Regions from separate parts of the Sinorhizobium sp. Y406 genome, predicted to be linked through region 2. Evidence: predicted binding sites of a transcription regulator. Region 2 holds the regulator's gene; the other holds the start of a gene.

Region 1 (7,307 bases), 1.5 Mb from region 2:
ACTCGGATGGCCGCATGTCTTCGTCCTTGAACCGAGGGAGATATGAGAAGGCGTGCCGCAGCCCAGCCATGCGACCGAAAAGACACAGCCGCAAGACCCGCGGGCGACCTGTAACATGCCGATTGCGAAAGCCACGCCGGCGCCGGAGAAGATCAATGCCGATTTCCCTTGCAGCAACCGTCGAACATTTCCCGATCGCCGGCACCTTCACGATTTCGCGAGGCTCGAAGACGACCGCCGACGTCGTCACCTGCCGCCTCACCGACGGGACGCTGACCGGTTCGGGCGAGTGCGTGCCCTATGCCCGCTATGGCGAATCCGTCGAGACGGTGCTTAGCGAAATAGAAGCGGTTCGCCCGTTCGTTGAACGCGGCATCGGCCGGGAGGAACTGCAGCGGGCGATGAGGGCGGGTGCCGCCCGCAACGCCATCGATTGTGCGCTCTGGGACCTGGAAGCGAAACGAAGCGGGCGCTCCGCCGCCTATCTGGCGGGTATCGCCGAACCGAGGCCCCTGACCACCGCCTACACCATTTCGCTCGCCGAGCCGGAGGCGATGATGGCGCAAGCGGCGCAATACGCCCACCGGGCGCTGCTCAAGGTAAAAGTCGGAACCGTGGACGACAGGGCTCGCATTCGCGCCGTGCGGCAGGCTGCCCCCGCGAGCCGCATCATCCTCGATGCCAATGAGGGCTGGAGCGAGGACAATCTCGCTATGCATTTCTCGGCCTGCCTCGAAAACGGCATCGCCCTCGTCGAGCAGCCGCTGCCGGCCGGCCGAGACGAACCGCTGACCCGGATTGCCCGCCCGGTCCCGGTCTGCGCCGATGAAAGCGTGCACGGTACGGAGGACCTGCAATCGCTCGTCGGCCGCTATGACGCCGTCAACATCAAGCTCGACAAGACCGGCGGGCTCACCGAAGCCTTGCGTATGCGCCGCGCCGCCGAAGCGCTCGGCCTCAAGCTCATGGTCGGCTGCATGGTCGGCAGTTCGCTGGCCATGGCGCCGGCGGTTCTTCTGGCGCAGGGTGCCGATTTCATCGACCTCGACGGCCCGCTGCTGCTCGCCCGGGACCGCGATGCGGGCCTGCGCTACGAGGCCTCGCTCGTCTTCCCGCCCGAGCCGAGCCTTTGGGGCTGAAGGTACCAGCCGGCATATGCGAAGCAGAAGCCGATGAGCGCGACGACCGACATCGAATAGAAGCCAGCGACGCCGAACCAGGCGTAGAAGTAACCCGCCACAAAGGTAAAGATCGCCGTGAACATGCCGGTGTAGAAGAAATAGAGCCCCTGGGCGGCCGCCTCCTGTTCCTCACTGACCCGCTCCACGAGCTTGTGCTGCATGCCCGTGTGCATGATCGCAAAGGTGAAGGCGTGGAAGCACTGGAGAATGAAATAGCCGGAGAAGCCCAGCTCCATCGGGAAAATCAGCCAGCGCGCCACCGCCAGCAGACAGCCGGAAAAAATCATCGCCCAGACGCTGAAGCGCCGGATGATCGTGCGGGCGAAGAAGAACATCAGCACTTCCGCGGCCACGCCGGCGCTCCAGAGAACGCCGATCTGCGTTCCGCTATAGCCGATGCTCTGCCAGTAGATGGCCGAAAAGGCATAGAGCATCGCATGACTGCTGTTGACCAGAGTCACCCCGACGAGGAGCAATTGCAGATCGGACTGACGCAGCGACTGCGGCGGTGGCTCGGTGATCGCCGTGATCGGTGACGGTCGGCGGGGCCGCCCGATCCGCGGCGCCACAAGGGCCATCACGATCGTCAGCCCGAAGCCGACCGCCATCGCCGGCAACACCATGGCACCGCCGATGAGGCCGATCATCCAGCCGCCGAGCATGGTCGCGCCGATAAAGGCGATAGATCCCCAGACGCGCATATGCGCATAATCGAAGCCCCAGCGACGCACCCCCGACAATGCAATCGCTTCGACGATCGGCAGATAGGGAGAATAGACCGCGGACTGCAGCGCGTAGATCACAAGCACGGGCCAGAAGCTGTGCGCGAAGAAAAGGATGAAAGCGGTCGCAAGCGACAGACAGCCGGACCAGACGAGCACGATAGTGCGCTCTCCGAGCCGGTCGGCGAGCACCCCCGCAAGCGGCGCCGTGATCACGCGGATGAACATCGGCACCGCGAGCACCACGCCGATCTCGAATTCGCTCAGCGCAAGCGTGCTGAGCCAGACCGGAAAATACGGCAGGGCGAAACCGTTGACGATCAACGGAGCGCAAAAGAGCAGCGCGAGGCGAAGCGCGAAATGGCGCGGCGGTGGCCCCAGAACCGGGGGGGCAGGTGCGGGAATCATGGGAGAACCTGGTGGCTGTCCGCCAGCTTTAGCACGGCTCCCCCGCGGCGCACCATCCGCTAGTTTTCGCTACAGGCCCTCGGCAGCGGTTGCGCTGCCGCATCCAATACCAAGTGCGACAGCGACGTGCGTCTGCTTGCATCTGTTGAATGCATGGCGCTACAGGTCCGGATCGAATGACTCAGGCTGCCTGCTGCGCCGGAACGGACACCGGCAATCCGACCTCGCTCGCGTCTTCCGCGACCGTCGCATTGCCGCGCAGGCTGTGCCAGGTGATTAGTTCCATAGTACCGTCGTGATGCTCGGCGATCGCCGTGCAGCTCTCGACCCAGTCGCCCGTGTTGATGTAACGGATGCCGCCGATATCCTCGATCACCGCGTGGTGGATATGGCCACAGATGACGCCCTGTGCCTGGTGGCGGCGCGCCTCCTCGGCCACGACCTTCTGGAACTCGCCGATGAAATTCACGGCATGCTTGACCTGCAGCTTGGCCCAGGACGAGAACGACCAATAGGGCATGCCGAGCCGACGGCGGATCGCAGCGAGGCCGATGTTGACCGCGATCGCCATGTCGTAGGCCCAGTCGCCGAGATAGGCGAGCACCCGCGCATTGCGCACCACCACGTCGAATTCGTCGCCGTGCAGCACGAGATAGTTTCGTCCGTCGGCACCCCGATGCACATGCCGCTGCGCGACCTCGATGCCGCCGAAGTGTATTCCGGGAAAATCGCGCATGAACTCGTCGTGGTTTCCGGGAACGTAGATGATCCGCGTACCCTTGCGCGCCTTGCGCAGCAGCTTCTGGATGACGTCGTTGCACTGCTGCGGCCAATACCAGCTCCGCTTCAGCCGCCAGCCGTCGACGATATCGCCGACGAGGATTATGGTCTCGGCTTCGTGGTGGCGCAGGAAATCGAGCAGGTAATCCGTCCTGGCCGCTTTCGAGCCGAGGTGAAGGTCGGAAATGAAGAGCGTGCGCAATTTCCGGACGGGATTCGGTTCCGATACCGCTGCCGCTGTCATGCGAGCCTCATCTTGCTAGAGCCATTTGCCTCCGTCAAAACCAGACTCGTGTTTCAGGAAGATGACACGGGCCGCGCCTTGCCCCATTCCGGTTTCCGAGTCGGACCGTTCTTGTCCGGCTCCGACATTGACATGACTGAAAGCGAAAACTGTACGTCGCGCTGAAATCGTGCCAAAAGGCCAGCGTTCGGGAATCGAGGGAAGCAAGGTATGAACATGGGCGACAAAGCGAAATCCCAATCGGTGCCGGAGAGCGGCGATATCGACAGCCAGGCACTCTTCTTCCATCGCTACCCTCGCCCCGGCAAACTCGAGATCCAGCCGACAAAGCCGCTCGGCAACCAGCGCGACCTGGCTCTGGCCTACTCGCCCGGGGTCGCCGCCCCCTGCCTCGCCATCAGAGACGATCCGGAAACCGCCGCCGACTTCACCGCACGCGGCAATCTCGTCGCCGTCATCTCGAACGGCACGGCCGTCCTCGGCCTCGGCAATATCGGCCCGCTGGCCTCTAAGCCGGTCATGGAGGGCAAGGCCGTTCTCTTCAAGAAATTCGCCGGCATCGACGTCTTCGACATCGAGATCGACGCCCCGACCGTCGAGCGCATGGTCGATGTTGTTTCGGCGCTCGAGCCGACCTTCGGCGGCATCAATCTTGAGGACATCAAGGCGCCAGAATGCTTCGAGGTGGAGCGCCGCCTGCGAGAGAAGATGGATATCCCCGTCTTCCACGATGACCAGCACGGTACCGCAATCATCGTCGCCGCCGCCGTCTTGAACGGGCTGGAACTTGCCGGCAAGGACATCGCCAAGGCGAAGATCGTCGCCTCCGGCGCGGGCGCTGCCGCACTTGCATGCCTCAACCTGCTCGTGACGCTCGGCGCAAAGTGCGAAAACATCTGGGTCCATGACATAGAAGGCCTCGTCTACAAGGGCCGCGAAGCGCTGATGGACCAGTGGAAATCCGTTTATGCGCAGGAGAGCGACAATCGCGTGCTTGCCGACAGCATCGGCGGCGCCGACGTCTTCCTCGGCCTTTCGGCCGCCGGCGTGCTCAAGCCCGAACTGCTGGCGCAGATGGCCGAAAAGCCGCTGATCATGGCGCTCGCCAATCCGACCCCGGAAATCATGCCGGAAGTCGCCCGCGCCGCGCGCCCCGACGCGATGATCTGCACCGGTCGTTCCGACTATCCGAACCAGGTCAACAACGTCCTCTGCTTCCCCTATATTTTCCGCGGCGCGCTCGATTGCGGCGCGCGCACCATCAACGAAGAGATGAAGATGGCGGCCGTGCGGGCCATTGCGGGCCTTGCCCGCGAGGAACCCTCCGACGTCGCCGCCCGCGCCTATTCCGGCGAGACACCGGTTTTCGGACCGGATTACCTGATCCCCTCGCCTTTCGACCAGCGGCTGATCCTCAGGATCGCTCCGGCCGTCGCGCGTGCCGCCGCCGAATCCGGGGTTGCCACTCGTCCGATCCAGGACTTCGACGCCTATCTCGACAAGCTCAATCGCTTCGTCTTCCGTTCCGGCTTCATCATGAAGCCGGTCTTCGCCGCCGCCAAGAATGCGGCGAAGAACCGCGTCATCTTCGCCGAGGGCGAGGATGAACGGGTGTTGCGGGCGGCCCAGGTCCTGCTTGAGGAGGGTACCGCCAACCCGATCCTGATCGGGCGTCCCCAGATCATCGAGACGCGGCTGCGCCGCTATGGTCTCAGGATCAGACCCGATGTCGATTTCGAAGTGGTGAACCCCGAAGGCGATCCGCGGTACCGCGACTATGTCGACGACTATTTCGCCATAGTCGGCCGCCTCGGCGTCATTCCGGAGGCCGCCCGCACGATCGTGCGCACCAATACGACGGTCATCGGGGCTCTCGCGGTCAAGCGCGGCGAAGCCGATTCGCTGATCTGCGGCGTCGAAGGGCGCTACGCGAGACATTTGCGCGACGTGTCGCAGATCATCGGCAAGAAATCGGGCGTCCACGATTTCTCGGCCCTCAGCCTGCTGATCTCGCAGCGCGGCGCCACCTTCTTCACCGACACCTATGTCAGCTACGACCCTAGCGCCGAAGAGATCGCCCAGACGACCGTGATGGCCGCCGACGAAATCCGGCGCTTCGGCATCACCCCCCACGCCGCACTCGTTTCGCATTCGAACTTCGGCTCACGCGATTCCGAGAGCGCCTCCAAGATGCGTACCGCGCTCCGGCTCGTGCGCGAGCTTGCGCCTGACCTCGAGGTCGACGGCGAGATGCACGGCGACTCGGCAATTTCCGAAATCCTGCGCCAGCGCGTGATGCCGAACAGCACCCTGAAAGGGGAAGCCAATCTGCTCGTCTTTCCCAATCTCGACGCCGCCAACATAACCCTGGGCGTGGTCAAGACGATGACCGACAGCCTCCATGTGGGGCCGATACTCCTCGGCTCGGCCTTGCCGGCGCACATCCTCTCACCCTCGGTGACCTCGCGCGGCGTCGTCAACATGGCCGCCCTCGCCGTCGTGGAGGCGAGCCATCCCGCCTGATACCGAGCTTGGGTTTCTCCAGCGGCTCACCCGACTCCGCGCCCTTTGAACGGGGATGAGCTTGGACAGTCCGGTTCGAGCTGATCCCGGGCGATCGTTGCTTCAGCAATCGCGCATTTGGCGATTTTTAAGTCCTGCCGCCACAAAACCACAATCACCGATTGATATAACAGGACGACTGCAGCGTTTACGAAATATAGCACTAGACAAAGACGGTCTCACTAAACCATGTTTATTCTAGGGGCATGAATCGGTGTTACGGCATGACTGATGAACAAGCTGTCCTCGATCTGCTGGATGTCGTCGAATACGGAGGCTGCGCCGAACCGCAGCAATTCTTTGCCTTGATGCGCCGCACCTTCAATATCGCGCATCTCCTCTACCTCGAGGCGGAACCATCGGCAGATGGCCTGAAAGTCTGCCGCCTGCATCACACTTTCGGCGCCTATGCTGCCGATCTCTATCATTCGAGAGGGCTCCACCGGATCGACCCGATTCTGAGACTTGCGCTCGGCGGCGTCAGGCCCGTCGAATGGGCGAGCGCCCGCCGACGCTTTCCCGAATGCGAACCGCTCTTCGAGGCGGCAGAGGAGATCGGTCTGTCGACGGAGGGCGTGGCTCTGCCGCTTCCGTCTCCAGCCAGTCGTATGGCGCTTCTCGCTATCAGTTCCAATCTTTCGCCGGCGGAATGGTCCGACTATCGCCGCCGCCATCTGCGTGATTTCCAACTGGCCGCAAATCTGTTTCACGCCTCCATGCTCGAGCATTCGGCGATGCCCGGGGCCATGGACGAGCGCGACATGAGACTGACCTTGCGTGAAACCGAGGTCCTCACCTGGTCGGCAGCCGGCAAGAGCTATTGGGAAATCGCCACCATCCTCGGCATCTCCGAGCGCACGGTCCGTTTCTTCATGACCAACGCCCGACGAAAGCTCAACGTAGTGTCGAACACGCAGGCCGTTGCGCAAGCCGTTCGCCATGCCTTGATCCCCACCATCTGACGGGCTGATTTCCGAGCCGACCTGAAAATCGGTACACCACCCCCCAAAATTTACCGGGAAAACGGCAGCAATTGAACTGTCACTATCGACAGTTACATGTGTCGTCGGAGCCTGCCAGCATCGCGCCATCGAACGGAGACGATGGAGCGAAAAATGATCAGAATAGTGAACGGCAACGCTCGCGGACGATACCCACAGGCCGTCGATGAAATGTTTCGGCTGCGCAAGCGCGTCTTCCATGATTTCCTGAAATGGGACGTAAAGACCGAGGGCGAGTGGGAAATCGACCACTATGACAAGGCCAATCCGCTCTATGTGATGTCCTATTCGCCGGAGACTGGGAAACTGCGCGGCTCGCTGCGGCTTCTGCCGACGCTCGGCCCGAACATGCTGGACGACACCTTCCCGATCCTGCTCGGCGACAACCCGGAGATCCGCAGCGCAGAAG
Region 2 (7,307 bases):
TACCAGAACAACACCGACAAGCTGCGTGTCGCCACCATGGGCGGCGTGACGCCGTCCGTAGAGACGATCGCTTCCGGCGAGTATCCGGTTTCCCGTCCGCTGTACTTCTACGTGAAGAACGCTCACCTGGACGTCATCCCGGGCCTGCAGGAATATGTCGAGTTCTTCGTATCGGACGAAATGGCTGGTCCGGAGGGCCCGCTGTCTGCCTACGGCCTGGTCTCCGATCCGGAACTTGCCAAGACGCAGGAAGCAGTCAAGGCGCGCACGCCGATGGGCCCGCTGAACTAAAACTTGAAAATGCCTGGCGGCGCAATGATTGCGTCGCCAGTCTTCAACCTTGTCAAAGGATGCGGGCAGGATGAGTGTGAGCATCATTATCCTTGTCGTGCTGGCGCTTTCAGCACTCGGCTATTTCCTCGGCAGGCGGCGCGCCCTGTCTCTTGCGGCCGAGAGCGGCAGAAAACTTCACTCCCTTCCCGGCTATTACGGTCAGACCGTCGCCCTGTTCGTCGCGGTTCCGGCCTTTCTGCTCATGATCGCCTGGCTGTTCGTCCAGCCAATGGTTATCGACGCACGCGTCGACGGCATGATCCCGGACAGTGTCATCCCCGAAGGTGGCGCGCGAAGCCTGGTCATTTCGGACGTGCGCCGCATCGCCGGCGGTCTTGATGCGGTGCTGGCCAGGAACTCTCTGGATGAAGGCGCGCTCACCGATGGCAGAGTCGACTTCTCCACCGTCCGCGGCCGCCTCGCCGAAGTCGGCATTGCGCTCGGGAACGACGTGCCGACCGAAGTCTTCGAAGCTGCAAAAGCTTATCGCCAAGGCGCCAAGATCGGCACGTTGGCCATGACTCTCGCTGTCCTCGTCCTCTCCGTCGGGCTTGGAGCTTGGTCCTTCACGCGCATCCGCCCCGACATGCGCGCCCGCAATATCAGCGAGGCATTTATCAAATCCCTGTTGATCGGATCCTCGACGATCGCCATCCTGACCACCGTAGGCATCGTCGCGTCGCTGGTCTTCGAGAGCATCAACTTCTTCCGGATGTATCCGGCATCCGAGTTCTTCTTCTCCACCGTTTGGAACCCGCAGTTTCGCGGCGGTTCGGAGCTTGGCATCCTGCCGCTGCTCTGGGGCACGCTCTACGTATCGTTTGTGGCCCTCCTCGTGGCCGTCCCGATCGGTCTTTTGATTGCAATCTACCTTTCCGAATATGCGAGCAAGTCGCTGCGGAGCGTTGCCAAGCCGGCGATCGAGGTTCTCGCCGGCATTCCGACGATCGTCTATGGTCTCTTCGCCCTGATCACCGTCGGTCCTTTCCTGCGCGACTGGTTTGCCCAGCCGCTTGGCCTCGGCAACTCGTCCTCTTCGGTGCTGACTGCCGGTCTCGTGATGGGCATCATGATCATCCCATTCGTCAGTTCGCTTTCCGACGACATCATGAACGCGGTGCCGCAATCGCTGCGCGACGGGTCCTATGGCCTTGGCGCGACGCAATCCGAGACGATCAAGAAGGTGATCCTGCCGGCAGCCCTGCCGGGCATTGTCGGCGCCATCCTGCTGGCGGCAAGCCGCGCGATCGGCGAGACGATGATCGTGGTCCTTGGCGCGGGCGCGGCCGCGAAACTTGATCTCAATCCCTTCGAGGCGATGACGACCGTGACGGTCAAGATTGTCAGCCAGCTGACCGGCGACACCGAATTCGCAAGTCCCGAGACGCTGGTCGCTTTCGCCCTCGGTCTCACCCTCTTTGTCTTCACGCTCGGGCTGAACGTGCTGGCCCTCTACATCGTTCGCAAATACCGGGAGCAGTACGAATGATCGACATATCCGTGCCAGCCGATCGCGAAACAGTCTCGCCGTCGAAATCTATCCTGACCGTAGATGCGCGGACCCGCCAACGCCATGCGGCGGAAGCCCGGTTTCGCCTGATGGGCAAGATCGCTGTGGCCATCAGTGTGCTCGCCCTGGTCGGCCTTTTGACGTCCATTCTCTCCAACGGGCTGTCATCCTTCCGGCAGACCTACATAACACTGAACGTCTACCTCGATCCGGCCAAGCTGGACAAGCAGGGCAATCGCGCTCCCGAGGCTATCGCAAAGGTCACCACTTTTTCTTACGCGCCCCTGATACAGAAGGCGCTGACCGATGCCATGGCTGCAAAGGGCATTGCCATCGAGGGATTGAACGCCAAAAGCGCGTTCGAGCTGATTTCCAAGGAAGCCCCGGCCCACCTGCGCCGTTACGTGATTTCCGATCCGTCGGTCATCGGCGAAACGGTTTCCTTCGACCTCCTCGCCTCTGGTCGTATCGACGGGTACTACAAGGACCGCGTGACGATGGAGAGCGCTGAGCTCGACCGCAACATCTCCCCGGAGCAACTGATGCTTGCGGACGCGTTGAGGCAAGCCGGGATTCTGACGACAAAATTCAACTGGGATTTCTTCACGGCACCTGACTCGTCCGACACCCGTCCGGAAGCGTCCGGTCTGGGCGTCGCCATTCTCGGCTCGGCTTACATGATGCTGATCGTGCTGGTATTGTCGCTGCCACTCGGCGTGGCCGCTTCGATTTATCTCGAGGAATTTGCACCGCAGAACCGCTTTACCGACCTCATCGAGGTCAATATCGCGAACCTCGCAGCCGTCCCCTCGATCGTATTCGGTATCCTGGGTCTGGCCGTGTTCATCAACTTTGTGGGGCTGCCTCAATCGGCTCCGATCGTTGGCGGGCTCGTCTTGACCCTGATGACCCTGCCGACGATCATCATCGCCACCCGCGCCGCGCTGAAGGCCGTGCCGCCCTCGATCCGCGACGCGGCACTCGGCGTCGGCGCATCGAAGATGCAGTCGATATTCCACCACGTGCTGCCGCTCGCCATGCCGGGAATCCTGACCGGTACCATTATCGGTCTCGCCCAGGCCCTCGGCGAAACGGCACCGCTGCTGCTGATCGGCATGGTCGCCTTCGTTCGCGAATATCCCGCTGGACCGCCGGAAGGCTTTTTTGACCCGGCTTCCGCCTTGCCGGTTCAGGTTTATAACTGGACACAGCGCGGTGACCCCGCCTTCGTGGAGCGTGCTTCGGGTGCAATCATCGTGCTGCTGGTATTCCTGGTCGCAATGAATTTGATTGCAATCATTCTTCGCCGCCGCTTCGAGCGCCGTTGGTAGAAAAGGAGCGCAATGATGAACAATATGTCCGCTACGACAACGACGATGACGATGAAGGCCGCCGCCATGAACCAATCGAAAGTTTCCGCCCGCGGTGTGCAGGTCTATTATGGCGACAAACACGCCATCAAGGATGTCGCCATCGAGATCCATCCCCGCTCCGTAACCGCCTTCATCGGCCCGTCCGGTTGCGGCAAGTCGACGTTCCTGCGCTGTATCAATCGTATGAATGACACGATCAGCAGTTGCCGGGTCGAAGGCCATATCGCAATCGACGGGGAAGATATCTACGATCCGAAGGTGGATCCGGTGCAACTGCGTGCCAAGGTCGGCATGGTGTTCCAGAAGCCGAACCCGTTCCCGAAGTCGATCTATGAAAACGTCGCCTACGGTCCGCGCATCCATGGCCTCGCTTCGAGAAAATCCGAACTCGACGACATCGTCGCATCCGCCCTTCAAAAGGCCGGCCTCTGGAACGAAGTGAAGGATCGCCTGGATGCGCCGGGCACCGGCCTCTCCGGCGGCCAGCAGCAGCGCCTCTGCATCGCCCGGGCCGTTGCCGTCAGCCCGGAAGTCATCCTCATGGACGAGCCTTGCTCGGCGCTCGACCCGATCGCGACCGCCAAGGTCGAGGAACTGATCCACGAGCTTCGCGAGAACTTCACCATCGTTATCGTAACCCATTCGATGCAGCAGGCAGCCCGCGTGTCGCAGCGCACGGCGATGTTCCACCTCGGCAACCTGGTCGAAGTGGACGATACGGATAAGATCTTCACCAATCCGGACGACCAGCGCACGCAGGACTACATCATGGGCCGGTTCGGCTAGCGAACCCGACTCCACCGACGATCAATCGAGCGCGTCCCGAGGAATATAAGATGACCCATCCACACATAATGTCCGCCTTCGACGACGAGTTGAAGTATCTCACGCGCCGCATCTCCGAGATGGGAGGGCTCGCCGAGCAAATGGTGGCCGACTCCGTCCGGGCCCTGGTCAATTCCGACCTGGCGCTCGCCCAGAAAGTCATCTCGGACGACGCCCTCCTCGACGAGGCCGAACGCCAGATCGGCGAGAAGGCGATCGTCACCATCGCCAAGCGCCAGCCCATGGCATCGGACCTGCGCGAAATCATGGGATCGATCCGTATAGCGGCCGACCTGGAGCGCGTCGGCGACCTCGGCAAGAACACCGCGAAACGCGTGATTGCGGTTGCCGGCTCTGGAATCCCGCGCAAGCTCGCGCGCGGCCTCGAGCATTTGGCCGAACTCGCTTTGGTCCAGCTCAAGGAAGTGCTTGACGTCTTTGCCTCGCGCTCGCCGGAGAAGGCCAACAGCATTCGCCAGCGCGACGAGGAGATCGACGCGATCTACACGTCGCTCTTCCGCGAATTGCTCACCTACATGATGGAGGATCCGCGCAACATAACACCCTGCACGCATCTTCTTTTCTGCGCCAAAAACATCGAGCGGATCGGCGACCATGCGACCAACATCGCCGAGACGATCTATTACATGGCGACAGGCGCCCAGCCGGAAGGCGAGCGGCCGAAGGATGATACGACAGCAACGATGGGGTCGGTGACGGACTGACACCGAAAGGGGAGAGGGGCGCCTTCCAACTGATGGACCGAGGCAAGGAGTTGTAGCTTAGATGTTGCCGAAGATAGCTGTTGTCGAAGACGAGGAGGCGCTGAGCGTGCTGCTGCGCTACAACCTCGAAGCCGAGGGCTTCGAGGTCGATACTATTCTTCGCGGCGACGAGGCTGAAATCCGCCTGCAGGAACGTCTGCCCGACCTCTTGATCCTCGACTGGATGTTGCCCGGCGTTTCCGGCATCGAGCTTTGCCGCAGACTTCGACAAAGACCGGAAACGGAGCGGTTGCCGATCATCATGCTGACGGCGCGCGGCGAGGAAAGCGAGCGCGTGCGAGGGCTCGCGACCGGCGCCGACGACTATGTCGTCAAGCCGTTTTCGACTCCGGAACTGATGGCGCGGGTCAAGGCGATGTTGAGGCGCGCCAAACCGGAGGTCCTGTCGACGGTGCTCCGCTGCGGCGACATCGAACTCGACCGCGAGACGCATCGCGTCCATCGCCGCAGCCGTGAGGTTCGGCTCGGGCCGACGGAGTTCCGGCTGCTGGAGTTTCTGATGTCTTCGCCGGGACGCGTCTTTTCCCGCTCGCAACTGCTTGACGGTGTCTGGGGCCACGACATCTACGTGGACGAACGCACGGTCGATGTCCATGTCGGCCGCCTGCGCAAGGCGCTGAACCTCTCCAACATGCCCGACGTGATCAGGACGGTGCGCGGCGCCGGCTACTCGCTCGAGGGGTAAGTTCGAAAATCAATGCTGTTTCCAACAAAAAAGGGCCCATGGGCCCTTTTGCGTTGTTGCGCGATCGAGATCGAACGTCAGCGGATGCGCCGGCGTTCCGCCGAAGGCTGGTAGGCAAGCCGCGCATGATAGTTGCAATAGGGCGAGGATTCCGGCGAGTCGTTGCCGCAGAAGTGAAACTCCTCCTTTAGCGGATCGCCGATCGGCCACTTGCAAGTCCGTTCGGTGAGCTGCGTCAGCTCCAGGCGGCGCGACATCGGCAGGACGATGTTGGCATCGGGTGCGAATTCCTGTTCGGCGACTAGGTCGACCGCCACCTCTTCCTTGAGGACGGTCGCACCGGCAGGGCGGGCGACGGTGCGGGTGACGGCCCGAGCGGCGTAATTCGGTGCACGCGGCGCCGAGGTCGCTCGCTTGGGGCGCGCGGGGGTCGTGGTCCCGCCCGCCTTTGCGCGGCCCGGCAGGCTCAACCGGTGTACCTTGCCGATGACGGCATTGCGACTGACGCCGCCCAGTTGAGCCGCGATCTGGCTGGCGCTCAGGCCCTCGGACCACAGCTTCTTCAGTTTCTCCACCCGCTCGTCAGTCCAGTTCATATCTGCACTCCCCGTTCTCGGCGCTGGGATGGGCAGAATCCATCACCGTCCTCCAGAAAACCCCTGGAGTCACAACGCGATAACTATTTTGGTGACTAGGTCCGCCGCATGCGTCTAGTAATTAAATCTTAACCTACCGGCAGGGTGACTCTGTGGCAAGAGTCGCCGGAATCGCGCCGAATCGATTTCGCGGTTTTCCCCAACTTGCTGGCTCATAGTTGCATTTTTGCAAGCCCCGCGACGCGATTTTTTTGCGACGCGGAATCCGAGTTCGCAAGGTGGCCGCAGCCCTTGGTTTTCTTGACATTGCGCTGCGAAATGGGAATAGTGCCTCCGGCCGCCGAAAGGCGGCATTTTGATTTTTTCGGGCCGGATATCGAACGGTCCGCCTGCGATGCTGAGGAAGGAGAAGCCCGGATGGCCGCAACGCCGCCGCTCTATGATACCTATTTGCGTGCGCCGTTGCGTTTCGAGCGGGGCGAGGGCGTCTGGCTGATCGCGGAAGACGGTACCCGCTATCTCGACTTCGCCGCCGGCGTCGCCGTGAACTCGCTCGGGCATGCCCATCCGCATCTGATCGATGCGCTGAAGGCGCAGGCGGAGAAACTCTGGCACGTCTCCAATCTCTATGATGTTCCCGGGCAGGAGAGCCTTGCGCGGCGCTTGACGGCGGTCACCTTTGCCGACCGGGTGTTTTTCACCAATTCGGGCGCCGAGGCGCTGGAATGCGCGATCAAGACGGCGCGCCGCTATCACTTTGCCAAGGGCCATCCGGAGCGGTTCCACGTCATCACCTTCGAAGGCGCATTCCACGGCCGTACCATCGCCACGATCGCCGCCGGGGGGCAGCAGAAATACATTGAAGGCTTCGGACCCAAGGCGCCCGGTTTCTATCAGGTGCCGTTCGGCGATATCGCCGCCGTAAAGAGCGCGATCAACGACGAGACCGCGGCTATCCTGATCGAACCGATCCAGGGTGAGGGTGGGGTGCGCCTGGCCCCGAAGGAGTTCCTGCAGGAATTGCGCGCGCTCTGCGATGAATTCGGGCTGCTGCTGATCCTTGATGAAGTACAGTGCGGCGTGGGCCGCACCGGCAGGCTCTTTGCCCACGAGTGGGCAGGTATCCGGCCCGACATCATGGCCGTCGCCAAGGGCATTGGCGGTGGTTTTCCGCTCGGCGCGTGCCTGGCGACGGAGGCG

Evidence for each region. Region 2 encodes PhoB, which activates phosphate uptake and scavenging genes when phosphate is short. Its sites were predicted from a motif close to TGTCATNNANCTGTCAT; they were not measured.
Region 1: the regulator PhoB is predicted to act here: its motif matches at 3,386-3,402, upstream of AC4P1R_RS07700 (UDP-2,3-diacylglucosamine diphosphatase).

Annotation. Positions count from the first base shown of each region.
Region 1 covers NZ_CM178974.1:1,600,696-1,608,002, forward strand. Annotated here, with positions in the region: gene dgcA (N-acetyl-D-Glu racemase DgcA) at 156-1,139, shown strand; gene AC4P1R_RS07695 (MFS transporter) at 1,091-2,311, opposite strand; gene AC4P1R_RS07700 (UDP-2,3-diacylglucosamine diphosphatase) at 2,493-3,335, opposite strand; gene AC4P1R_RS07705 (NADP-dependent malic enzyme) at 3,546-5,858, shown strand; gene AC4P1R_RS07710 (helix-turn-helix transcriptional regulator) at 6,122-6,859, shown strand; gene AC4P1R_RS07715 (acyl-homoserine-lactone synthase) at 7,013-7,307, shown strand, end outside.
Region 2 covers NZ_CM178974.1:119,738-127,044, forward strand. Annotated here, with positions in the region: gene AC4P1R_RS00560 (substrate-binding domain-containing protein) at 1-291, shown strand, start outside; gene pstC (phosphate ABC transporter permease subunit PstC) at 362-1,822, shown strand; gene pstA (phosphate ABC transporter permease PstA) at 1,819-3,174, shown strand; gene pstB (phosphate ABC transporter ATP-binding protein PstB) at 3,220-4,002, shown strand; gene phoU (phosphate signaling complex protein PhoU) at 4,053-4,766, shown strand; gene phoB (phosphate regulon transcriptional regulator PhoB) at 4,828-5,511, shown strand; gene AC4P1R_RS00590 (GcrA family cell cycle regulator) at 5,589-6,107, opposite strand; gene AC4P1R_RS00595 (aspartate aminotransferase family protein) at 6,525-7,307, shown strand, end outside.